2 regions of the Pseudomonas sp. X10 genome follow, and region 2 is predicted to be linked to the other one. Evidence: predicted binding sites of a transcription regulator. Region 2 holds the regulator's gene; the other holds the start of a gene.

Region 1 (11,568 bases), 560 kb from region 2:
TCGCCGTTTCCGGCATGCCATACAACAAGGATTAGAGTCATGACGACCAAGGGCCAGAGTGCTTTCGCCGAGCGATTGACGGGCATTGACGAGATCGAGTGTGTAACCCCCGATCTCAACGGCGTACCACGAGGCAAGGTGATGACCGCCGATGGTTTCCTCGAAGGCCGCCGCTTGCAGATGGCCAGGGGCGTGTTGTTGCAGTGCATCATGGGCGGCTATCCACCGGCCAGGTTCTACGGCAGCGACGACGGCGACCTGGCCCTGGTGCCCGACCCCGGGCAGGTGCACCGTCTGCCCTGGAGCGACGAGCCCCGGGCGCTGGCGGTTTGCGACGCCAATGAACTGACTGGCGAGAGCTCCGGCCTGTCCACCCGTGGCCAACTCAAGGCCGTGATTGCCCGCTATGCCGCGCTCGGCTTGGCGCCGGTGGTGGCGACCGAGCTGGAGTTCTTCGTCTTTGCGCCGAACGGCGATCCGCACCAGCCCTTCCAACCGCCGTTGGGCAAGGATGGTCGGCGCGAGGAAGGCCACTCGGCGTTCAGTGTCAGTTCCAACAATGGCCTGCGGCCGTTTTTCAGCGAGGTCTACCGCTGCATGGCGGCGCTCGGCTTGCCGCGCGATACCTTCATGCATGAGATGGGCGTCAGCCAGTTCGAGATCAATCTGCTACATGGCGACCCGCTGCTGTTGGCGGACCAGACCTTTCTGTTCAAGCACCTGCTCAAGGAAGTGGCGCTCAAGCATGGCTTGACCGTCGTGTGCATGGCCAAGCCGTTGGCCAAGACCCCGGGCAGTTCCATGCACCTGCACCAGAGCTTGGTGGAGGTGGGCAGTGGCCGCAATGTGTTCAGCGATGGCGACGGCAAGCCGACGGAGACCTTCATGCATTTCATCGGCGGCTTGCAGGCCTGTATGGCGGATTTCACCGCGTTGTTCGCGCCTAACGTCAATTCCTACCAGCGCCTGTGCCATCCGTACGCTTCGCCCAACAATGCCTGCTGGTCCGAGGACAATCGTGCCGCCGGCCTGCGTATCCCGGCCAGTTCAGCGGCGGCGCGGCGGGTCGAGAATCGGCTGCCAGGGGCCGATGCCAACCCCTACCTGGCGATCGCTGCCAGTTTGGCGGCTGGCCTGCATGGTATCGAGCAGCGCTTGCAACCGACGCCGGCCATCCAGGGCGAATTCGAGGTGCCCGACCACCTCAGCCTGCCTTGTACCCTGCACGCGGCACTGGAGCGGCTCAAGCACAGCCAGCTGGCGCGGGCAGCGTTCGGCAAGGAGTTCATCGACGGCTATGTGGCGACCAAGACCCTGGAATTGACCGACTTCTTCGATGAAATCACGCCATGGGAGCGACGCGTGCTGGCGGCGCAGGCCTGAGGCGTTTTCAGCAGCGGGTGCGGGGCATGGGTGTCAATACGTCCCTCACCTGTTTTTTTGCGTCCGGGGGCCTGCGTTGCTGCAGTTTTCCCCTTATGCTTTCAGGCAGTTCTACACCTGCCCCAAGGAGCCCTTCGGGACGCTGATGCGACAGATCTGGAAGTCATTTCGCTCGCTGTATTTTGCTGCCCTGATGATGCTGATCGGCTCCGGCCTGTTGAGTACCTACCTGGCCCTGCGGCTGGCGGCCGATCATGTCGACAGCCTGTGGGTCGGTGCGCTGATGGCGGCCAACTATTTCGGCCTGGCCCTGGGGGGCAAGATCGGCCACCGGCTGATCGGCCGGGTCGGACATATCCGCGCCTACGCCACCTGTGCCGGCATCGTCGGCGCGGCGGTGCTCGGCCATGGCATGACCGACTGGTTGCCGGCCTGGGTGGGGCTGAGGATGATCGTCGGCCTTGGAATGATGTGCCAGTACATGGTCATCGAGAGCTGGCTCAACGAGCAAGCCGACGCCCGTCAGCGTGGCGCGGTGTTCAGTGGCTACATGATCGCTTCTTACCTCGGCTTGGTGCTTGGCCAGTTGATTCTGGTGGTGCATCCACAGTTGGGGCCGGAGCTGTTGATGTTGGTCGCCATGTGCTTTGCCCTGTGCCTGGTGCCGGTGGCCATGACCCGGCGTATCCACCCGGCGCCGCTGCGCCCGGCGCCCATGGAGCCGAGGTTCTTCATCAAGCGGGTGCCGCAATCGCTCAGCACGGTGCTGGGCTCGGGCCTGATCGTGGGCTCGTTCTATGGATTGGCGCCGGTGTATGCGGCGCACCAGGGGCTGTCCACGGAGCAGATCGGTCTGTTCATGGGCTGCTGCATCTTCGCTGGCCTGTTGGTGCAATGGCCGCTGGGCTGGTTGTCCGACCGCTATGACCGAGCCCTGCTGATCCGTAGTGTGGCGGTCGGTATCGCGCTGATCTCGCTGCCGCTGGCGATCCTGCCCAGCGTGCCGCTGGAACTGTTGTTCGCCATCGGCTTTTTGATTTCGTTGCTGCAGTTCTGCCTTTACCCGCTGGCCGTGGCGTTCTCCAACGACCACGTCGAGGGTGAGCGACGCGTGTCGCTGACCGCCATGCTGCTGGTCACCTACGGCGTCGGTGCCAGTATCGGCCCGCTGACGGCCGGTGTGTTGATGAAGATGCTGGGCAGCCAGATGCTGTATGCGTTCTTCGTGTTCTTTGCCTTGGTCCTGGTCTGGCGCATCCGTCCGAAAGCGGTCACCAACCTGCACCAGGTGGACGATGCGCCGCTGCATCACGTGGCCATGCCGGCGGCGGGCTCGCCATTGTCGGCAGCCCTGGACCCGCGTGTCGATGAGCAGGTGGTGCAAGAGCAGATGCAGACGCCGGTGGCAGCGGAAGACACCGAAGGGGAGGAGGAGCAGGGCGAGCCTGCCGAGGAGAGCGTGACGGCCGAGGCGGACAAGCCGACCCCAGTGTGAGATTCGTCGTGACGAGCCCCAATGCTGTTGCAGCTGGGGCTAATACCTGTGTAAGCCGCGAATCTTGCGACTGACACAACCCTGCGGGAGCGGCCTTGTGTCGCGATGGGCTGCACAACAGTCCTGGTAGTGACTCGATCAGTAATCGTCTTTGTCGAACCGGCGCGCTTCACGCTGCAATTGGTAGACGAAGCTTTCGACTCTGCGTTGCATCTGGCCGTTGAGGTTATGGAAGCGCACCCCGGCGAAGGTGGTGTTGAAGCGCTCTTCGTAATGCAGGTGGCGCAGTTCCACCATGGTTTGGTTCAGGCCGAGCGGGGCACCAGCGGCGAACTTCTCGTAGACCTGGCCCAGTTGCAGACGCTCTTCGACATTGCCCTCGAAACGCAGCTTGCAGCCAGTGGCGGAAATATCCAGCAATTTGCCACGTAGGGCGCCGTCACCTTTGAGCTTGTCGCCATCGAGCACGACCTCGAGCAGTTGCGACAGTTTGAGGGCGGCCCGGAATGCATTGCGCCGTTGGTGATAGGTCACCTCTTCCGGCAGGCTGCCGCGGTAGCAGCGATGGCCATCGATCTCGGTGATGCTCAGAGGGGTATTGCATTCCCAGGCGATACGCACGCCGTCGTGGAAGCCTTCGATGCGGAAGGGTTCGCCGTTCTCCAGGAAGCGTTCCCCGTCGCGGGGGATCATCTCGTCCAGCGCCAGGGTGTTGCCAGCGCGGTCGACATGCACGACATAGCTCTGGAAGCGCTGGCTGCGCTCGTGGAAAGTAATGATCAGTGGGTCGTTGCCCTCTAGCAGCAATCGCAGGTTGGCAGCGATTTCCAAAGGGGTATTCAGCACCTTTGGCGGCTGTGGAGCATCGGTTTCATTGAACACGGGTTATCAATCTCCAGGCAAAACGACACACGCGAGTGTCATCATTTTGCCAGCATGCTCCGTGCCTTGGTAGACGTAATCACACTTGGCTGAGCGCCCGGGGCTTGGCCAGTGATGCGGTGGCGCCGCGGCTGTCGTAGAGCGATGGAGAATCGCCACCCATGAGGATCCTGATCTGGTTGGCCGTGGCGTATTGCTGGAGCTGGATGGACTGGCCATTGCGCTCGTTGACGGCCTGGCATTCTTCCATCAGCTTGGCCAGCACGTCGAGCCGCTGCATCAACACTTCACCCTGGGGAGATTGCGCGGCCAGGGCCTTCGCGCCTTCGCGGTCAGGGCTCAAGCCGAGGCTGGTGAGCAACTCGCTACGGCGGCGGCCTTGCTGGTCGAGCAACACGATCAATGACTGCTTGCGCGCCAAAATGGTTTCCAGCAATGGCATGTCACGGCCATGCAGGGCGACTGCTTCGGTTTGCAGTAACTCGAGCAGTTGTTGCGCTGGGGCAATATCGTCTTCGATCAGTTGCAGCAAAGTGGTGTCGTGCATGGCTGGCTCTTGGCTTGTGGCGTCCTTGAAGTCAGCGCGCCATCAGGTCAGCGCTGGGCTTCGAAATTGAGCAGTTTGCTCGCGACCCGGCCGGCATCGACCTGATAGCTGCCATCAGCGATGGCCTGTTTCAACTCGGCCACGCGGGCACTGTTGACAACCGGCTGGTCGCGCAGCTCGTCGCTGATCTTCTGCAATTGCTGGGCCTCGTGGCTGAGGTGTACCGCTTCTCCGCTGGCGCCGGCGTTTTTAGGCGCATCGGCGGTTTCGCCCGCTTTCCCGGCAGTGTCGGCCGCAGGGGTGCTGCGTACGCCGCCCGTGACGCTCGGGGAGTTATTCAAACGACTGAAGTCGATGACCATGATCAGGAACCTCTGGGTATTTGTACGCTTGCCTTGTTTTCGGCCAACCCGAAAAAAACTTTAGGCGAAAATGTAAAGTCGCCGTTCGACAAGCCCGTGTAACCCGTTCTGACACAGTTTAGGAAAAGCGGTTGCGCACCGCCAGCCTTCTCTTACATGGCCACCTCGACCTGGCCAGGCCCCGTGACCCGAGCCTTGACGACCCGTTTGGAGTTGAGGTTGCGGACCCGGATCTGTTCGCTGAGGCCGCCCTTACTCAAGGCTTCGCCCGGCATGCGCACGCTGAGGCTGCCGCTGCGGGCCATGATCACCACATGATCGCCCTTGCGCACCACCTCGGCCTGCTCCAGATGCTGCGGGGTGAGTACCTGGTCCATCACGGTCGGACGCAGCAGCTTCATGCCCACCGCCTGGTTCAGTTGGGTCAGGAAGCCCTGGTTGAGCGTGCCCACATCGCGTTCGCGCAGGGCCACGTCGTCTGCGCCGATCACGCTTGCGCGCTTGAGTGGGCGAGCCATGGTGACGACATCACGGTACAGGCGTACCTGGGCCGGGACGAATACTGTCCAGGGCGCATTGCCATTGCAACGCACGCGCACCGTGACCCGCCCCAGCGGTTGCGCCGGACTTTCCAGCGTTGCATCCAGCTGTTGTTCGCACAGCGGCATGCGCAAGCGTGGGTCGAGGGTGTTGACCTGGATCTCGTAACGGCCTTCGGTCCCGGTGCTGGCCAGGTAATCTTCCACTGTGAATTCAAGAAACCCTTGGGTGACGCCGATAAGCTGTTCAGGCAAGGTAAACGCATCAGCCAGCGTGCGAGCGCCGGGTGCCAGCAGGCACAGCACGGCCAAGAGGCCGGGCAGGGGGCGCAGCAGTCGTCGGAAAAATGTCGTTTTCATGTGCATAACGCTCAAAAAGCAAAGCCCGTGCCGATTCGGTACACGGGCTGAAACGTTGGTGAAGGAGTCTGGCATGGCTGGTGTAATGGATTCGGTGAACCAGCGCACGCAACTGGTCGGGCAGAATCGCCTGGAGCTGCTGCTGTTCCGCCTCAATGGCGATCAGCTCTACGGCATCAATGTGTTCAAGGTACGGGAGGTGCTGCAATGCCCGGACCTGACCATTCTGCCCAAGTCCCACCCGGTCGTGCGCGGTGTGGCGAGTATCCGGGGAGCAACCATCCCCATCCTCGATTTGTCGATGGCGACCGGCTTGCCCGGGCTGCGGGAAGAGAACCGCAACAGTTTCGTGATCATCACGGAGTACAACACCAAGACCCAGGGCTTCCTGGTGCACTCGGTCGAACGCATCGTCAACATGAACTGGGAGGAGATCCATCCGCCGCCCAAGGGCACTGGCCGCGATCACTACCTGACGGCGGTGACCCGGGTGGACAACCGGATGGTGGAAATCATCGATGTGGAGAAGGTCCTCGCCGAAGTGTCGCCGACCTCCGAGACGATCTCCGCCGGTGTGGTCGATGCCGAGGTACAGGACAAGGCTGTGATGTCGCGGGTGCTGACGGTTGACGACTCGTCGGTGGCGCGCAAGCAGGTTGGTCGCTGTCTGCAGAGTGTGGGGGTCGAGGTCGTGGCGCTCAATGACGGCCGCCAGGCCCTGGACTACCTGCGCAAGTTGGTGGACGAGGGCAAGCGGCCTGAAGAAGAGTTCTTGATGATGATCTCGGACATTGAAATGCCGGAGATGGACGGTTATACCCTCACCGCCGAGATACGCAGCGACCCGCGCATGCAAAAGCTGCACATCCTCCTGCATACTTCGCTGTCTGGCGTATTCAACCACGCCATGGTCAGGAAGGTCGGCGCCGATGACTTCCTTGCCAAGTTCAAGCCGGACGATCTGGCCCAGCGTGTGGTCGATCGCATCAAGGCCACGCACTGAACAGCCAGGGGCATGCCCCTGGCGCTATTGATGACTTAAGAGGCGGCAGCATTGTCTACGGGTAATTTGGATTTCGAACAATTCCGGGTCTTCCTGGAAAAAGCCTGTGGCATCCTGCTAGGTGAGAATAAGCAATATCTGGTTTCCAGCCGTCTCAACAAGCTGATGGAGCAGCAGGGCATCAAGTCCCTGACCGAGCTGGTACAGCGCATCCAGAGCCAGCCGCGCAGTGGCCTGCGTGAGCGGGTGGTCGATGCGATGACCACCAACGAGACCCTCTGGTTTCGCGACACTTATCCGTTCGAGGTGTTGAAGAACAAGGTCCTGCCCGAGCAGATCAAAGCCAACCCCGGCCAGCGCCTGCGCATCTGGTCGGCGGCCTGCTCCTCCGGGCAGGAGCCTTACTCCATTTCCATGGCCATCGACGAGTTCGAGCGCAGCAACATCGGTCAGTTGAAGATGGGCGCGCAGATTGTCGCCACCGACCTGTCGGGCACGATGCTCGCTAACTGTAAGACCGGCGAGTATGACAACCTGGCAATTGCCCGTGGCCTGTCCCAGGAGCGCCTGCAGCGTTACTTCGACGCCAAGGGACCGGGGCGTTGGGCGGTCAAGCCGGCCATCCGCAGCCGTGTCGAATTCCGCTCGTTCAACCTGCTCGACAGCTATGCCAGCCTGGGCAAGTTCGACATCGTCTTCTGCCGCAACGTACTGATCTACTTCTCGGCCCAGGTCAAGAAAGACATCCTCCTACGTATCCACGGAGCGCTCAAACCGGGTGGCTACCTGTTCCTCGGCGCCTCCGAAGCGCTCAACGGCCTGCCGGACCATTACCAGATGGTCCAATGCAGCCCGGGGATCATCTACCAGGCGAAATAGGTGTCTTTGTGCGAGATCCCGCGGCGCATCGCTGTGCATGTCGAGAGTTTGTGGCGCCCTCAAGATCCCGCGCCGCCCGCGCGGCGCATCGCGACACAAGGCCGCTCCCACATTGATTGCAACGTGCCATGGCCTGATAGACCGAAGTCTTAGTCTTTGTTTGTACGACAGAGATATCGAGGTGGCCGCAACAGCCTCCACGCAATCTTTCGCCTTGCGCCAAGGCTACTGTGGGAGCGGCCTTGTGTCGCGATGCGCCGCGCGGGCGGCTCGGGGTCTTGAGGGCGCCGAAGAACTGCCGGCATGCATAGCTTGCAGCCTATCCCCCCATTTTTGCCGCTTTGCTGACGCCAAGCGGAAATCCATTGCCGCTTTTCTGGCATTGCCGCTGGCGGCAAGCCGCTGAAACCCGCGGATCTTCTAGGTCTGACCTGTTGGCACAAGGCTTGCTAAAGCTTGATCAACGCACTCCGGTCAACCTTCGAAGGTTCCCTGACATGAGCATCAGTTTCGACAAAGCGCTTGGCATCCATGAAAAGGCACTGGGCTTCCGTGCCCAGCGCGCCGAGGTGCTGGCCAACAACATCGCCAACGCCGACACGCCGAATTACAAGGCTCGCGATATGGACTTCTCCGCGGTGCTGGCCGCCGAGAGTGAGAAGCGCCAGGGCGGCCATTTCGCTTTGGAGCGGACCAACAGCCGGCATATCGAGGCCGAAGGCCTGAGCATGGGTGATGAGACCCTGCAGTACCGCACGCCCATGCAGCCGTCGATCGACCAGAACACCGTCGACGCGCAGATCGAGCAATCGAACTATGCGGAAAACGCCATGAACTTCCAGGCCAGCTTCACCCTGCTCAACAGTAAATTCAAAGGGCTGGTTTCGGCCCTGCGCGGAGAGTAATCCATGTCCCTCGCCAGTGTTTTCAATATCGCCGGTAGCGGCATGAGTGCCCAGACCACCCGGTTGAACACCGTCGCTTCGAACATCGCCAACGCCGAGACCGTGTCGTCGAGCATCGACCAGACCTACCGTGCGCGCCACCCGGTATTCGCCACCACCTTCCAGCAGGCCCAGAGTGGCGTCAGCCAATCGCTGTTCCAGGACCAGGGCGCGGCAGGGCAGGGCGTGCAAGTGATGGGCATCGTCGAGGACCAGAGCAACCTCGAGGCACGCTACGAGCCGAACCATCCGGCGGCGAACAAGGACGGCTACGTGTACTACCCGAACGTCAACGTGGTTGAGGAAATGGCCGACATGATCTCCGCCAGCCGTTCGTTCCAAACCAACGCCGAGCTGATGAACACGGCCAAGACCATGATGCAGAAGGTTCTGACCTTGGGTCAGTGATCAGGAAATCGATATGAGCACAACCGACTCCACCAGCGGCGTTGCCAACTCGGTACTGACGTCCCTGCAAAAGCCTGAGAACACCAATAGAAACAATACCGGCAGCGCCGGTAGCGCGCTGGGCAAGGACGCGTTCCTGCAGTTGCTGGTTACCCAGATGCAGCACCAGAACCCCCTCGATCCCCAGGAGAACGGCGAGTTCGTCGCGCAGTTGGCGCAGTTCAGCAGTCTTGAAAGCATGCAGACCCTGAACAGTTCCGTATCCACCATCGTCAGCGCCTTCCAGTCGTCCCAGGCGCTCCAGGCGTCCTCCTTGGTCGGGCGCAATGTGATTGTCCAGACCGACAAGGCGCAGGTGGACACCAGCAAGGACATGCAAGGCTCGGTCAACCTGACGTCGTCCAGCACGGCAGTCAAGGTCGGGGTCTATGACAGCGATGGCGAGCTGGTGCGCACCATCGACCTGGGCAGCCAGTCGGGCGGCAAGGTCGATTTCACCTGGGACGGCAAGGACAGTGACGGAGAGGTGGCGCCGCCGGGGGTTTACACCTTCAAGGCGACCGCGGATGTCGAGGGTACGGCAACGACCATGACGACCAATCTGCCGGCGACGGTCAGCAGCGTGACCATGGGCGGCAATGGTTCGGAAATGATGCTGAACCTGGCAGGCCTGGGTAGCGTGGCACTGTCGAAAATTCAAACGATTGGAATCTAAGGGCCGGTTCGAGCGGCAGGAGTGAGCAGATGTCTTTCAATATTGGCCTTAGCGGGCTTTATGCGGCAAACAAGGCCCTGAATGTCACCGGCAACAACATTGCCAACGTCGCCACGACAGGCTTCAAATCCTCGCGTGCGGAGTTCGCTGATCAATATGCGGCGTCGATTCGCGGAACCAGCGGCAGGACCGTTGGCGGCAGTGGTGTCACCACGGCAGCCGTTTCGCAGATGTTCTCGTCGGGCAATATTGTCGGGACCGGGCAAAGCCTTGACCTGGCCATCGATGGCAACGGCTTTTTTGCCTTGAGTGACAACGGCTCGAAGATCTATACCCGTGCAGGTGCGTTCTACAGCGACAAGGCCGGCTATATCGTCAATGCCCAGGGGGCCAACCTGCAGGGGTATGCGGTCGATGCCAACGGCAAGATCGTTCCGGGCGCGTTGGTCGACTTGAAGATCGATACCTCGAACCTGACGCCTAATCCGACTGGCAAGATTTCAGAGACCGTCAACCTGAACTCCAGCGCCACCGTACCCACGGTGACACCATTCGATCCGAAGAACGTAGAGACCTACAACTACGCCTTCAACACTGATGTGTACGACAGCCAAGGCAATGCGCATCAGCTCAACCAGTATTTCGTCAAGGATGAAGCTTCCAACTCCTGGACGATGTACACCACCATCGACGGGCGCAACCCGGCTGACCCGACCTCGGACACGCCACTGGCCAACACCTTGGCCTTTAAATCCGACGGCACCCTGGATACGGCTTCGATGAACGCAGGCCCGGTGCCCGGTGGCCTGGCGATTGGCGACGACAAGAGCTTCCGCCTCGATGGCTGGATTCCGGCTGAGAAGAATGCCGCCGGTGATTGGGCGAGCAACGGCGCGACCGCCCGGCCAGGAGGGGTGACGCTGGATATGCTGGCGACGACCCAGTACAACGCTGCGTCGGCGACCACGGCGAAAACCCAGGATGGCTATGCCACGGGTGAGCTTACCGGTTTGACGGTGGACCAGAGCGGCAATCTCTTCGCCAACTTCACCAACGGCGAGGACAAGGTGATTGGCCAGGTGGTCATCGCCAATTTCGCCAACGTACAAGGCTTGACGCCTATCGGTGGCACTAGCTGGAGGGAGTCCTACGCTTCGGGCGTACCTGTCGTGGGTGAGCCGGATACTGGCACGCTCGGCAAGATCTATGGCGGCGCGTTGGAAGACTCCAACGTCGACCTGACGGGCGAACTGGTCAATCTGATCAAGGCGCAAAGCAACTATCAGGCGAATGCCAAGACGATCTCCACCGAAAGCACCCTGATGCAGACCATCATCCAGATGGCCTGATGGGCCCATGCTGGCAATAGCCCCAGCCTGCCGTAATGCAGTTCATTTCAATGAGCGGCATTACCAGCCTGCTGGGGCTTTTTTACGTTTCTGAAATGACCGCGAGGCTGTTCAGGTGAAAAGACCAGGCGTACTCGTCGGGGTGATGTTGCTGCTCATGGCCCAGGCTGGGCTACAGGCGGCGCCAGCGCCTTGGTATCAGTGGCAGAGCAAGCAGACCGGCCGCTACATGTGCGCGCAGAGGCAGCCGGGAGAAGGCTGGGTGCGCCATGCCGGGCCTTTCGACAATGCCGGTTGCCGGGTTTACTGACCCGGGATTGCCGGGGCTGGCAAATCTTTGCCGACAAACTGACGGTGACGGCCGTTCACCTCTGCCTGAAGGCCCGTGGTTACGGGCTTTTGCTCACTTGGTTCGATAATTGCTTTGCCAATCGCAATGCGTCAGCGCGGCATGTGAACGCGCAAAGGAGAATCCGTGGACAAGATGCTTTACGTGGCCATGACCGGCGCCAGCCAGAACGCGCTGGCCCAGCGGGCTCACGCCAACAACCTGGCGAACATTTCCACCAGCGGTTTCCAGCGCGACCTGGAGCAGGCGCGTTCGATGCCGGTATTCGGTGACAGCTTTCCGGCGCGGGCCTATGCCATGACCGAACGCCCGGCCACCGATTTCACCCCAGGGGCGCTGCAGGAAACCGGCCG
Region 2 (11,568 bases):
GTTCCGACTGGCGCTGGGGACCTTGTTGTTGCTGGTCGGTACCGCGCTGCTGGTCGTGCGCGGCATCGCCTGGCTGGACCTGGAGCCACGCATGTTGCGGGCCCTCGAGGGCGGTGCGCTGTGTGCCTTGGGTACAGCGTTGGGCGCAGTACCGGTACTGGTGATCCGCAACATGCCGGTGGCCTTGGCTGATACCTTGCTGGGTTTTGGGGCGGGCGTGATGCTGGCCGCGACCGCGTTCTCGCTGATCATCCCTGGCCTTGGCGCTGCCCAGGCCATCGGTTTCAGCCCGTGGGGCGCGGGCGGCCTGATCAGTTTCGGCCTGCTGTTCGGTGCCCTGTGCCTGTTCCTGGTGGATCTCAAGGTGTCCGGGGCATCGCCCGAGGCGCTGGTGGGAACAGGTCAGCAACCCGTGATAGCCGCGCGGATCTGGCTGTTCGTGATTGCAATCATTGCTCACAACATCCCAGAGGGCATGGCTATTGGCGTCTCGGCGGGCGGTGGTATGCCCGACGCCGACAGCCTGGCGATGGGCATTGCCTTGCAGGATGTACCTGAAGGCCTGGTCATTGCCTTGGTGCTGGCAGGCGCAGGGATGCCACGGTTCAAGGCCTTCCTGATCGGGGCAGCCTCTGGCTTGGTCGAGCCGCTGGCGGCAGTGATCTGTGCCTGGCTGGTGAATATTGCCGAATTGCTGTTGCCATTGGGCCTGGCCTGCGCGGCGGGGGCGATGTTGCTGGTGGTGACCCAGGAGATCATCCCGGAGTCACGCAGCAATGGCCATCACCGCTTGGCCAGTCTTGGCTTGTGCGTTGGCTTCTGTTTGATGATGGTGATGGACACGGCGATGTCGTGAGCTTTCGCTGCAAGACAAAGGGCGCCATTCGGCGCCCTTTGTCTTTTCGGTGGGGTCATTCGCCCTCGTCGAACCTGTTGTTGATCAGCTCGACCAGCGCGTTCAGCGCTGCATCGTCCTGCTCGCCTTCGGTGTGCAGGTGTACCTGGGTGCCCTTTCCAGCGGCGAGCATCATCACGGCCATGATGCTCTTGCCGTCGACCAGTTTGTCCGGTGCGCGACCCACCTTGACCTGGCAAGGGAAGCGCCCGGCAACGCCGACGAACTTTGCCGCCGCCCGGGCATGCAGCCCCAGCTTGTTGATGATGGTGATTTCACGGGCGGGCATTGTAGGGGCGGGTCCTTGGGCTAGAGGTCGCGATGGCGGACCTGGACGTTTTTCAGGGATTGCTGCAGCAGTTGACCGAGACGCTCGGTCAGGTACACCGAGCGATGGTGCCCGCCAGTGCAGCCGATGGCAATGGTTACGTACGCGCGGTTGCTGGCGGCAAAGCGGGGCAACCACTTGAGCAGGTAGGTGGATATGTCCTGGAACATATCCTCCACATCCGGCTGGGCTGCCAGGTAATCGATAACGGGCTGCTCCAGGCCGGAATGCTCGCGTAGCTCAGGCTTCCAGTACGGGTTGGGCAGGCAGCGTACGTCGAACACCAGGTCGGCATCGACTGGCATGCCGCGCTTGAAACCGAAGGATTCGACCAGGAAGGCCGTACCGGGCTCAGGTTGGTTGAGCAGGCGCAGCTTGATCGAGTCACGCAACTGATAGAGGTTCAGGCGGGTGGTGTCGATCTTCAGGTCGGCCAGGTCGGCGATCGGTCCGAGCAGTTCGCTTTCGACGCGGATAGCCTCGGCAAGCGAACGGTTCGAGTTGGTCAGCGGGTGGCGGCGGCGAGTTTCAGAGAAGCGCTTGAGGAGGGTTTCCTCGTCGGCATCCAAGTACAACACATCGCACTGGATATGACGGCTACGGGCCTCCTCCAACAGCTCAGGAAAGCGCGACAGGTGGCTGGGCAGGTTGCGTGCGTCGATGGATACCGCGACTTTCGGCTGCAGCAGCTCGGTATTGATCAGTGCATTTTCCGCCAGCTGTGGCAGTAAGCCCGCTGGCAGGTTGTCGATGCAGTAGTAGCCGTTGTCCTCCAGCACGTCGAGGGCGGTACTCTTGCCGGAGCCAGACCGGCCGCTGACGATGATCAGGCGCATGCTCAGTGCTCGTTCTGTGCGTCCAGGACAACCTGGTACAGGGCCTCGCTGCTGTTTGCGGCCCGCAGTCGATCCCGAACCTCCTTGCGATCGAGCATGCTGGCGATCTGGCGCAGCAGTTCCAGATGGGCGTCGGTAGCGGCTTCGGGGACCAGCAGCACGAACAGCAGGTCGACCGGCGCACCGTCGATGGCATCATAGTCGATGGGGGTGGCCAGTTGAATCAGGGCGCTGACCGGTGAGGTGCATGCTTCGAGGCGGCAGTGGGGAATGGCAATGCCATTGCCGAAGCCGGTGGAGCCCAGTTTCTCGCGGGCGACCAGTTTCTCGAAGATGTCTTCCATCTCCAGTTCTGGCACTTCCCGGGCGATCAGGGTGGCGGTTTCCTGGAGTACGCGCTTTTTACTGCCGCCCGGCACGTTCGCGAGCGAACGGCCGGGGGTCAGGATGGTTTCAAGTAGGATCATGGATGAGAGGGATCAGCGGGCGGCTGCACCTTGCAGCAGGCTTTGCTGTTTTTCCTTGTGTTTTTTCAGTTGGCGGTCGAGCTTGTCGGTCAGGGCGTCGATCGCTGCATACATGTCTTCGTGTTCCGCGTTGGCAACCACTTCACCGCCGGGAATCTGCAGGGTCGCTTCGACCTTCTGCTGCAACTTCTCGACCTTCATGATGACCGTCCCGTTGGTGATCTTGTCGAAGTGACCCTCCAGCCGTTTCAGCTTCTGCTCGACATACTCGCGCAGCGGTGGGGTGACTTCTACATGCTGTCCACTGATGTTGACTTGCATACAGCTTCTCCTTTGTTGCCCGTGCATAAAGAGGCAGGTATTGCACCTGCCACTGAACTGCTGTGGCACATCCGGGGGCTACATCAGTCGCTTGCGCTCGCTCGACGGTGCGATACCGAGGGACTCGCGATACTTGGCGACGGTGCGACGGGCTACCTGGATGCCTTGTGCCTCCAGTAAACCAGCGATCTTGCTGTCACTCAATGGCTTTTTCTGATTTTCCGCCGCAACCAGTTTTTTGATGATCGCGCGGATCGCCGTGGACGAGCATTCGCCGCCTTCGGCGGTGCTCACGTGGCTGGAGAAAAAGTACTTCAGCTCGTAGATGCCGCGCGGAGTGTGCATGTATTTCTGGGTAGTGACCCGGGAAATGGTTGACTCATGCATGCCCACGGCCTCGGCAATGTCATGCAGGACCAACGGTTTCATCGCTTCGTCGCCATGGTCGAGGAAGCCTCGCTGGTGCTCGACGATCTGTGTGGCGACCTTCATCAGGGTTTCGTTGCGGCTCTGCAGGCTCTTGATGAACCAGCGCGCTTCCTGGAGCTGGTTGCGCATGAAGGTATTGTCGGCGCTGGTGTCTGCACGCCGGACGAAGCCAGCGTATTGTGGGTTGACCCGCAGCCGTGGGACCGCCTCCTGGTTCAGCTCCACCAACCAGCGCTCGTTGTCCTTGCGCACAATGACGTCAGGCACCACGTACTCAGGTTCGCTGGATTCGATCTGCGAGCCTGGACGCGGATTGAGGCTCTGTACCAGTTCAATGACCTGGCGCAGTTCGTCTTCCTTGAGCTTCATGCGGCGCATGAGCTGGCTGTAGTCGCGGCTGCCGAGCAGGTCGATATAGTCGCTGACCAGGCGCTGGGCCTCGGCCATCCAGGGCGCGTTGGCGGGCAACTGGCGCAGTTGTAACAGGAGGCATTCACTCAGGTTGCGTGCGCCAATGCCCGCAGGTTCGAACTGCTGGATACGGTGCAGCACCGCTTCGACTTCATCGAGCTCGATGTCCAGCTCAGGATCGAAGGAGGCGCAGACTTCCTCAAGGGACTCTTCCAAATAGCCCTGGGCGTTGATGCAGTCAATCAGGGTCACTGCGATCAGTCGGTCGGTGTCGGACATGGGCGCCAGGTTCAACTGCCAGAGCAGGTGGCTCTGCAGGCTTTCTCCGACGGAGGTACGGGTGGTGAAGTCCCACTCGTCATCGTCGTTGCTGGGCAGGCTGCTGGCGCTGGTCTGGTAAATGTCTTCCCAGGCCGTGTCGACGGGGAGTTCGTTGGGGATGCGCTCGCCCCATTCGCCTTCTTCGAGGTTTTCGGCGCTAGGGGTGCTTTCCTGGAAGTTGTTGTCCTGGGCTTCGGCAGTCGGCTTGTTCTCGGCGTTGTCGGCCATCGGGTCGCTGTTGTCGAAGTCCTCGCCGTCTTCCTGACGTTCGAGCATCGGATTGGACTCCAGCGCTTCCTGGATTTCCTGCTGAAGGTCCAGGGTCGAGAGCTGAAGCAGACGGATGGCCTGTTGCAACTGCGGGGTCATCGTCAGTTGCTGGCCCATTTTTAGGACGAGCGATGGTTTCATGGCAGGGGCTTAACACCTTATTCGCCGGCGCACATGCGCCATCCACTACACAGGGGCGCCGAGGCGCCAATTTTAAGCAAATTATATGCCTGAAATTGTAGCGTTTGCCTAGAGCACTGTAACAATTAAGCCATTATCAGGCAGAGTTGTCAGTGCTCGGGCAGCGCCAGATACCCAGGGTCTAGAGACGGAACTCGTGGCCCAGGTAAACCTCCTTGACCAGATCGTTGGCCAGGATGGTCTCAGCATCGCCTTCGGCGATCAGTTGGCCATCGTTGACGATATAGGCGGTCTCGCAGATATCCAGGGTCTCGCGGACGTTGTGGTCGGTGATCAGTACGCCGATGCCCTTGGCCTTGAGGTGGTGGATGATCTGCTTGATGTCGCCGACAGAGATCGGGTCGACCCCGGCGAAGGGTTCGTCGAGCAGGATGAACTTCGGCGCGGTCGCCAAGGCACGGGCGATCTCGACGCGGCGCCGTTCGCCGCCCGAGAGGCTCATGCCCAGGTTGTCACGGATGTGGCTGATGTGGAACTCCTGGAGCAGGCCTTCCAGCTCCTTGCGCCGTCCTTCGCGGTCGAGGTCCTTGCGGGTCTCGAGAATGGCCATGATATTGTCAGCCACCGAGAGTTTGCGGAAGATCGAGGCTTCCTGGGGGAGGTAGCCGATGCCGGCACGAGCGCGGCCGTGCATCGGTTGGTGGCTGACGTCCAGGTTGTCGATCAGTACACGACCCTGGTCGGCCTGGACCAGGCCGACAATCATGTAGAAGCAGGTGGTCTTGCCGGCGCCGTTGGGGCCGAGCAGGCCGACGATCTGGCCGCTGTCGATAGACAGGCTGACATCGCGGACGACTTGCCGGCTTTTGTAGCTCTTGGCCAGGTGCTGGGCTTTGAGGGTTGCCATTTACTCGGCCTTCTTCTTCGGCTGGATCACCATGTCGATGCGCTGGCGTGGCGTAGTCACGTTGCTGCCACGGCCGGCGGTCGCCACCTGGGTCTGGGTGTTGTAGACGATTTTCTCGCCTTCGGTGGTGTTGCCTTCGTTTTCCACCTTGGCGCGGTCAGTCAGCACCACCAGGTCTTTTTGCGACTGGTACTGGATGGTGACGGCCCATCCCTTCATCTTGTCCGGCTTGGCGGCGCTCTGTTGCTGCTCGAAATAGGCCAGGTTGCCCACGGAGGTGACTACGTCGATGTCACCATTGGCAGCACGGGTGATGGTCACGGTGTTGCCTTTGATCATCATCGAGCCCTGGGTGATGATGACGTCGCCCTTGTAGGTGGCAACGCCCTTCTTGTCATCCAGGTGAGCGTCGTCGGCCTGGATGCGAATAGGTTGGTCACGGTCGGTCGGCAGGGCCCAGGCGTTCGCGCTTCCCAGTGCTGCGCTCAGGCTGAGCAAAAGGGGGAGGGTTTTAACGAGCCTCATACTGTCCTCTTACGTTGGACAGCAGGTCCATCCTGCCGTCTTTCAAATACGCTTTCATTCCTGTGCCTGTGGTCGTGCCACCGGCGCCGTCGATTCTAACGGCTTGCTCGGTTTGCGCATATTGCTTCTGCGGGAATACGGTCATGCGGGTTGTGGTGATGATGGTGTCACGCTGTTTTTCATCGGTGCGGGCTACCCGGACCGAATCGATCAGCTCTACCTCGGTGCCGTCCGGATTGACCTCGGCGCGTTCGCTTTGGACGTGCCAGGGGAACTGCGTGCCACGGTAGAGGTGCAGGTCGGGCTTGGTCACCAGGGTGACTTCGCTGGCCTTGAGGTGTTCCACTTTGTCGGCGGTCATCTCGTATTGCAGTTTGCCATCGGGCAGGAACTGCAGGCTGTGGGCATTGATCGCGTAGTAGTCGATGGCGCTCTCGTCGACCTGAGCCACCGGCTTGTCGAGGAAGCTCTCAGGGCTGATGTTCCAGTAGCCGACCGCCGCCAGCAAGGCGGCGATCACGCTGAACAGCGCGATGTTGCGGATTTTCTTGCTGAACATGTATGGCTCTACAGGTAGTTGGCGTTGGCGGCATCCAGGTTGCCCTGGGCCTGCAGGATCAGCTCGCAGAATTCACGTGCGGCACCCTCGCCGCCACGTGCCTGGGTGACGCCGTGGGCATGTTGGCGGACGAATGAGGCGGCATTGGCCACGGCCATGCCCAAGCCTACCCGGCGGATGACTGGCAGGTCCGGCAGGTCGTCGCCGAGGTAGGCGACTTGTTCATAGCTTAGATCGAGTTGAGCGAGAAGTCCGTCCAGCACCACCAGTTTATCCTCGCGGCCTTGGTACAGGTGGGGGATGCCGAGGTTCTTCGCCCGGCGTTCGACCACTGGGGTCTTGCGCCCGCTGATGATTGCCGTGGTCACGCCGGAGGCCATCAGCATCTTGATGCCCTGGCCGTCGAGGGTGTTGAAAGTCTTGAATTCGCTGCCGTCCTCGAGGAAATACAGGCGTCCGTCGGTCAGCACGCCATCGACATCGAAGACGGCCAGCCTGATCGGCTTGCCGCGTTGCATCAGTTCGTCGTTCATCACATCACTCCGGCGCGCAGCAAGTCGTGCATGTTCAAGGCGCCAATCGGGCGGTCATCCTTGTCGACCACCACCAGCGCGTTGATCTTATGGTCTTCCATGATCTTCAGGGCCTCGGCGGCGAGCATATCGGCGCGTGCGGTCTTGCCGTGAACGGTCATCGCTTCTTCGATACGGGTTTTATGTACGTTGATGTTGCGGTCCAGGCTGCGGCGCAGGTCGCCATCCGTGAAGATGCCAGCCAGCCGTCCGTCGGTTTCGGTGATGACGGTCATTCCTAAACCTTTGCGAGACATTTCAAGGAGAGCGTCCTTGAGCAGGGTGCCGCGTTGCACCTGGGGCAGAGCGTCGCCGGAGTGCATGACATTCTCGACTTTCAGCAGCAGGCGACGGCCAAGAGCGCCTCCGGGATGCGAAAAGGCGAAGTCCTCGGCAGTGAAGCCCCGGGCCTCGAGCAGGGCGATGGCCAGGGCGTCGCCCAGCGCCAGAGCTGCAGTGGTCGAGGAGGTCGGCGCCAGGTTCAGGGGGCAGGCCTCCTGGGCTACACGTGCATCGAGGTTGACCTCGGCGGCATGGGCCAATGGTGAGTCCGGGTTGCCGGTGAGGCTGATCAGTTGGATGCCCAGGCGCTTGATCAGCGGCAGCAGGGTGATGATCTCGGCGGTGCTGCCGGAGTTGGACAGGGCCAGGATGACGTCATCGCGGGTGATCATGCCCATGTCGCCATGGCTGGCCTCGGCCGGATGGACAAAGAAGGCTGGAGTGCCGGTGCTGGCCAGGGTGGCGGCGATCTTGTTGCCGATATGCCCCGACTTGCCCATGCCAAGCACGACTACCCGTCCCTTGCTGGCCAGGATCAGTTCGCAGGCTTTGACGAAGCTGGCATCGATACGGGCCAGCAGGTCTTCTATGGCCTTGAGCTCCAGGCGCAAGGTGCGCTGGGCGGATTGGATCAGCTCGCTGGATTGGCTCATGTCGAAAACGGAATGCCTGATGAAAGGCGCCGATTATAGCGGCAATGTGCGAAACCCTCATCCTGTGATTGTCATACGGTAGTCGCAGAAGCCTGTCGCTGCGCTGAACGAGTGCGGGGATGGCCTTGGGGGCGCCTGCCTGCGGTGCTATAGTTCGCCGCTGTCCGGCCCGCTCGGGGCGTGTGTGCCCTCATGATGGGGGCAGGCGTCCAGTTGACGAGGCTGCATCGCAAGGAGTCTAGATGAGTGTGGATAGCGCCTACGCGGTCGAGTTGAAGGGCGTCACCTTCAAGCGCGGTTCGCGCAGCATTTTCAACAATGTCGACATACGCATTCCCCGCGGCAAGGTCACCGGTATCATGGGGCCTTCCGGATGCGGCAAGACCACGCTGCTGCGCCTGATGGGCGCTCAGCTGCGCCCCTTCAGCGGCGAGGTCTGGGTCGCCGGTCAGAATCTGCCGACATTGTCGCGGGGCGATCTGTTCGACGCCCGCAAGCAGATGGGCGTGCTGTTCCAGAGCGGCGCCCTGTTTACCGACCTCGATGTCTTCGAGAACGTCGCTTTTCCGTTGCGCGTGCACACTCAGCTGTCCGACGAGATGATCCGCGACATCGTGCTCATGAAGCTGCAAGCGGTGGGCTTGCGTGGCGCCATCGAGCTGATGCCCGACGAGTTGTCCGGAGGTATGAAGCGCCGCGTGGCGTTGGCCCGGGCAATCGCCCTGGACCCGCAGATACTCATGTACGACGAGCCGTTCGTCGGCCAGGACCCGATCGCCATGGGCGTATTGGTGCGCCTGATCCGTCTGCTCAACGATGCCCTGGGCATCACCAGTATCGTGGTCTCCCATGACCTGGCCGAAACTGCCAGCATCGCCGACTACATCTATGTGGTAGGCGATGGCCAGGTACTGGGGCAGGGAACTCCCGATGAATTGATGGGGTCGGACAACCCACGTATCCGTCAATTCATGAAGGGCGACCCGGATGGCCCGGTGCCTTTCCACTTTCCCGCGCCTGACTACCGCGCCGATCTGCTGGGGGCGCGTTGATGCGCAGAAAATCCTTACTCGAACGTATTCGCCTGTTCGGTCGCTCGGCCATCGACATCCTGGCCGTGCTGGGCCGTTCCTGCTTGTTCCTCGGTCATGCGCTGATCGGTCGTGGTGGCATCGGCGGCAGCTTCCAGTTGCTGGTCAAGCAGCTCTACTCGGTCGGTGTGCTGTCGCTGGCGATCATCGTGGTGTCGGGCGTCTTCATCGGCATGGTGCTGGCGCTGCAGGGGTACAGCATCCTCACCAAGTACGGCTCCGAGCAGGCGGTGGGGCAGATGGTCGCCCTGACGCTGTTGCGCGAGCTGGGGCCGGTGGTCACCGCCTTGCTATTCGCCGGGCGCGCAGGTTCGGCGCTGACCGCCGAGATCGGCAACATGAAGTCCACTGAACAATTGTCGAGCCTGGAAATGATCGGCGTCGACCCGCTCAAGTACATTGTCGCCCCGCGCCTGTGGGCTGGTTTCATCTCCCTGCCGATGCTGGCGCTGATCTTCAGCGTGGTCGGTATCTGGGGTGGTTCCTGGGTGGCGGTGGACTGGCTGGGTGTCTACGAGGGGTCGTTCTGGGCGAACATGCAGAACAGTGTTTCCTTCACCGACGATGTGCTCAACGGGTTGATCAAGAGCCTGGTCTTTGCCTTCGTCGTCACCTGGATCGCCGTATTCCAGGGGTACGACTGCGAACCCACCTCAGAGGGGATCAGCCGTGCCACCACCAAGACCGTGGTCTATGCCTCGTTGGCAGTCCTGGGTCTGGACTTTATTCTGACCGCCTTGATGTTTGGAGATTTCTGATGCAAAACCGCACCCTGGAAATCGGTGTCGGCCTTTTCCTCCTGGCCGGGATCCTGGCGTTGCTCCTGCTGGCCCTGCGTGTCAGTGGCCTGTCCGCCAGCCCGAGCAGCGATACCTATAAAGTTTATGCTTACTTCGACAATATCGCCGGTTTGACGGTCAGAGCTAAGGTGACCATGGCCGGCGTGACCATCGGCAAAGTCACGGCCATCGATCTGGATCGCGACTCCTACACCGGTCGGGTGACCTTGCAACTGGACAAGAGCGTCGACAACCTGCCGACCGACTCCACTGCCTCGATCCTGACTGCCGGGTTGCTCGGCGAGAAGTACATCGGCATCAGCGTGGGCGGCGAAGACGCGTTGCTCAAGGATGGCAGCACCATTCACGACACTCAGTCCGCCCTGGTGCTGGAAGATCTGATTGGCAAGTTCCTGCTCAATTCTGTTGGCAAAGAAGCTAAATAAGGAGTTCCCATGATCTCTATCCTGCGACGTGGGCTGCTGGTCCTGCTGGCGGCTCTGCCTTTGGTTGCCGGTGCAGCACCGGCCTCGCCCAAAGACGTGATCCAGAACACGACTGATCAACTGCTGGCCGACCTGACGGCCAACAAGGAGCAGTACAAGACGAACCCGAGCGCTTTCTATGATGCGCTCAATGCCAACCTCGGCCCCGTGGTCGACGCCGATGGCATTTCGAAGAGCATCATGACAGTCAAGTATTCACGCAACGCGACCCCGGAGCAGATGCAGCGCTTCCAGGAAAACTTCAAGCGCAGCCTGATGCAGTTCTACGGCAACGCTCTGCTGGAATACAACAACCAGGGTATTACCGTTGGCAATGCCAGGCAGGATGGTGATGACCGTGCCAGTGTCGACATGACCGTCAAGGGTAACAACGGGGCCGTCTATCCGGTGTCCTACACCCTGACCAAGATCGGCGGCGAGTGGAAGGTGCGCAACGTCATCGTCAACGGCATCAACATCGGCAAACTGTTCCGCGATCAGTTCGCAGACGCCATGCAGCGCAACGGCAACGACCTGGACAAGACCATCGACGGTTGGGCTGGCGAAGTGGCCAAGGCTAAGGAAACCGCCGAGCAGGAAGCGCAATGAACGACACAGGCGTGAGCATGGCTGAGCCAGGCGTCCTGCGCCTCGCCGGGGTACTGGACTACCGCAGTGGCCCGGCCCTGCGCAAGGATGGCAAGGCGCTGATCGCTGCCTGCCGCGAGCCCCGCCTGGTTCTGGACTGTACGGCGGTGGAGAAGTCCTCCAGCGTCGGTCTGTCGCTGTTGCTGGCGTTCATGCGCGATGCCCAGGCGGCGGGAAAGGCTTGCGAGCTGCGTGGCATGCCGCAGGACATGCAGGAAATCGCCGAGGTCTATGACCTGGATGAGGTGCTGGCGGGCTGATGGCCCGCCGCCAGTGGACGGCCCCTCGGTCAGCGCACCCGTTCTTGGGGTTCGCAGGCGAGGGGCTTTTTTGTATGATGGCCGACCCGCGCGCACAGGGCGCCGATTGAGGTTGAGCATGCAGGCCGTAGAAGTTAAAAGCTTCCTTGAAGAAAAATTGCCGGGAACCCGGGTCGAAGTTGAGGGCGAAGGCTGCAACTTCCAGTTGAACGTGATCAGCGACGAACTGGCCGGCCAGAGCCCGGTTAAGCGCCAGCAGGCGATCTATGCTCATCTGAACCCGTGGATCGCCAATGGCAGCATTCACGCGGTAACCATGAAATTTTTCAGCAGCGCAGCCTGGGCTGAGCGCACCTGAGCCAACTTGGCGGCGAGACTTTAATGGACA

What was found. The regulator sigma-54, encoded in region 2, starts transcription at its own class of promoters, with help from an activator protein. The targets are predictions, from matches to a motif close to ANTGGCATNNANNTTGCTNT.
Region 1: the regulator sigma-54 is predicted to act here: its motif matches at 7,884-7,903, upstream of flgB (flagellar basal body rod protein FlgB).

Annotation. Positions count from the first base shown of each region.
Region 1 is NZ_CM142677.1:3,997,927-4,009,494, reverse strand. It holds gene ACYU03_RS18165 (glutamine synthetase family protein) at 142-1,383, shown strand; gene ACYU03_RS18160 (MFS transporter) at 1,529-2,878, shown strand; gene ACYU03_RS18155 (flagellar brake protein) at 3,017-3,760, opposite strand; gene ACYU03_RS18150 (flagella synthesis protein FlgN) at 3,840-4,307, opposite strand; gene flgM (flagellar biosynthesis anti-sigma factor FlgM) at 4,355-4,669, opposite strand; gene flgA (flagellar basal body P-ring formation chaperone FlgA) at 4,822-5,574, opposite strand; gene ACYU03_RS18135 (chemotaxis protein CheV) at 5,642-6,571, shown strand; gene cheR (protein-glutamate O-methyltransferase CheR) at 6,623-7,450, shown strand; gene flgB (flagellar basal body rod protein FlgB) at 7,948-8,355, shown strand; gene flgC (flagellar basal body rod protein FlgC) at 8,359-8,802, shown strand; gene flgD (flagellar hook assembly protein FlgD) at 8,816-9,517, shown strand; gene flgE (flagellar hook protein FlgE) at 9,547-10,866, shown strand; gene ACYU03_RS18105 (hypothetical protein) at 10,982-11,176, shown strand; gene ACYU03_RS18100 (flagellar basal body rod protein FlgF) at 11,342-11,568, shown strand, end outside.
Region 2 is NZ_CM142677.1:4,558,106-4,569,673, reverse strand. It holds gene ACYU03_RS20845 (ZIP family metal transporter) at 1-856, shown strand, start outside; gene ACYU03_RS20840 (HPr family phosphocarrier protein) at 912-1,184, opposite strand; gene rapZ (RNase adapter RapZ) at 1,205-2,059, opposite strand; gene ptsN (PTS IIA-like nitrogen regulatory protein PtsN) at 2,062-2,526, opposite strand; gene hpf (ribosome hibernation-promoting factor, HPF/YfiA family) at 2,539-2,847, opposite strand; gene ACYU03_RS20820 (RNA polymerase factor sigma-54) at 2,926-4,419, opposite strand; gene lptB (LPS export ABC transporter ATP-binding protein) at 4,601-5,326, opposite strand; gene lptA (lipopolysaccharide transport periplasmic protein LptA) at 5,327-5,851, opposite strand; gene lptC (LPS export ABC transporter periplasmic protein LptC) at 5,838-6,410, opposite strand; gene ACYU03_RS20800 (KdsC family phosphatase) at 6,419-6,943, opposite strand; gene ACYU03_RS20795 (KpsF/GutQ family sugar-phosphate isomerase) at 6,943-7,917, opposite strand; gene ACYU03_RS20790 (ATP-binding cassette domain-containing protein) at 8,160-8,969, shown strand; gene mlaE (lipid asymmetry maintenance ABC transporter permease subunit MlaE) at 8,969-9,766, shown strand; gene mlaD (outer membrane lipid asymmetry maintenance protein MlaD) at 9,766-10,233, shown strand; gene ACYU03_RS20775 (MlaC/ttg2D family ABC transporter substrate-binding protein) at 10,243-10,881, shown strand; gene ACYU03_RS20770 (STAS domain-containing protein) at 10,878-11,180, shown strand; gene ACYU03_RS20765 (BolA family protein) at 11,299-11,538, shown strand; gene murA (UDP-N-acetylglucosamine 1-carboxyvinyltransferase) at 11,562-11,568, shown strand, end outside.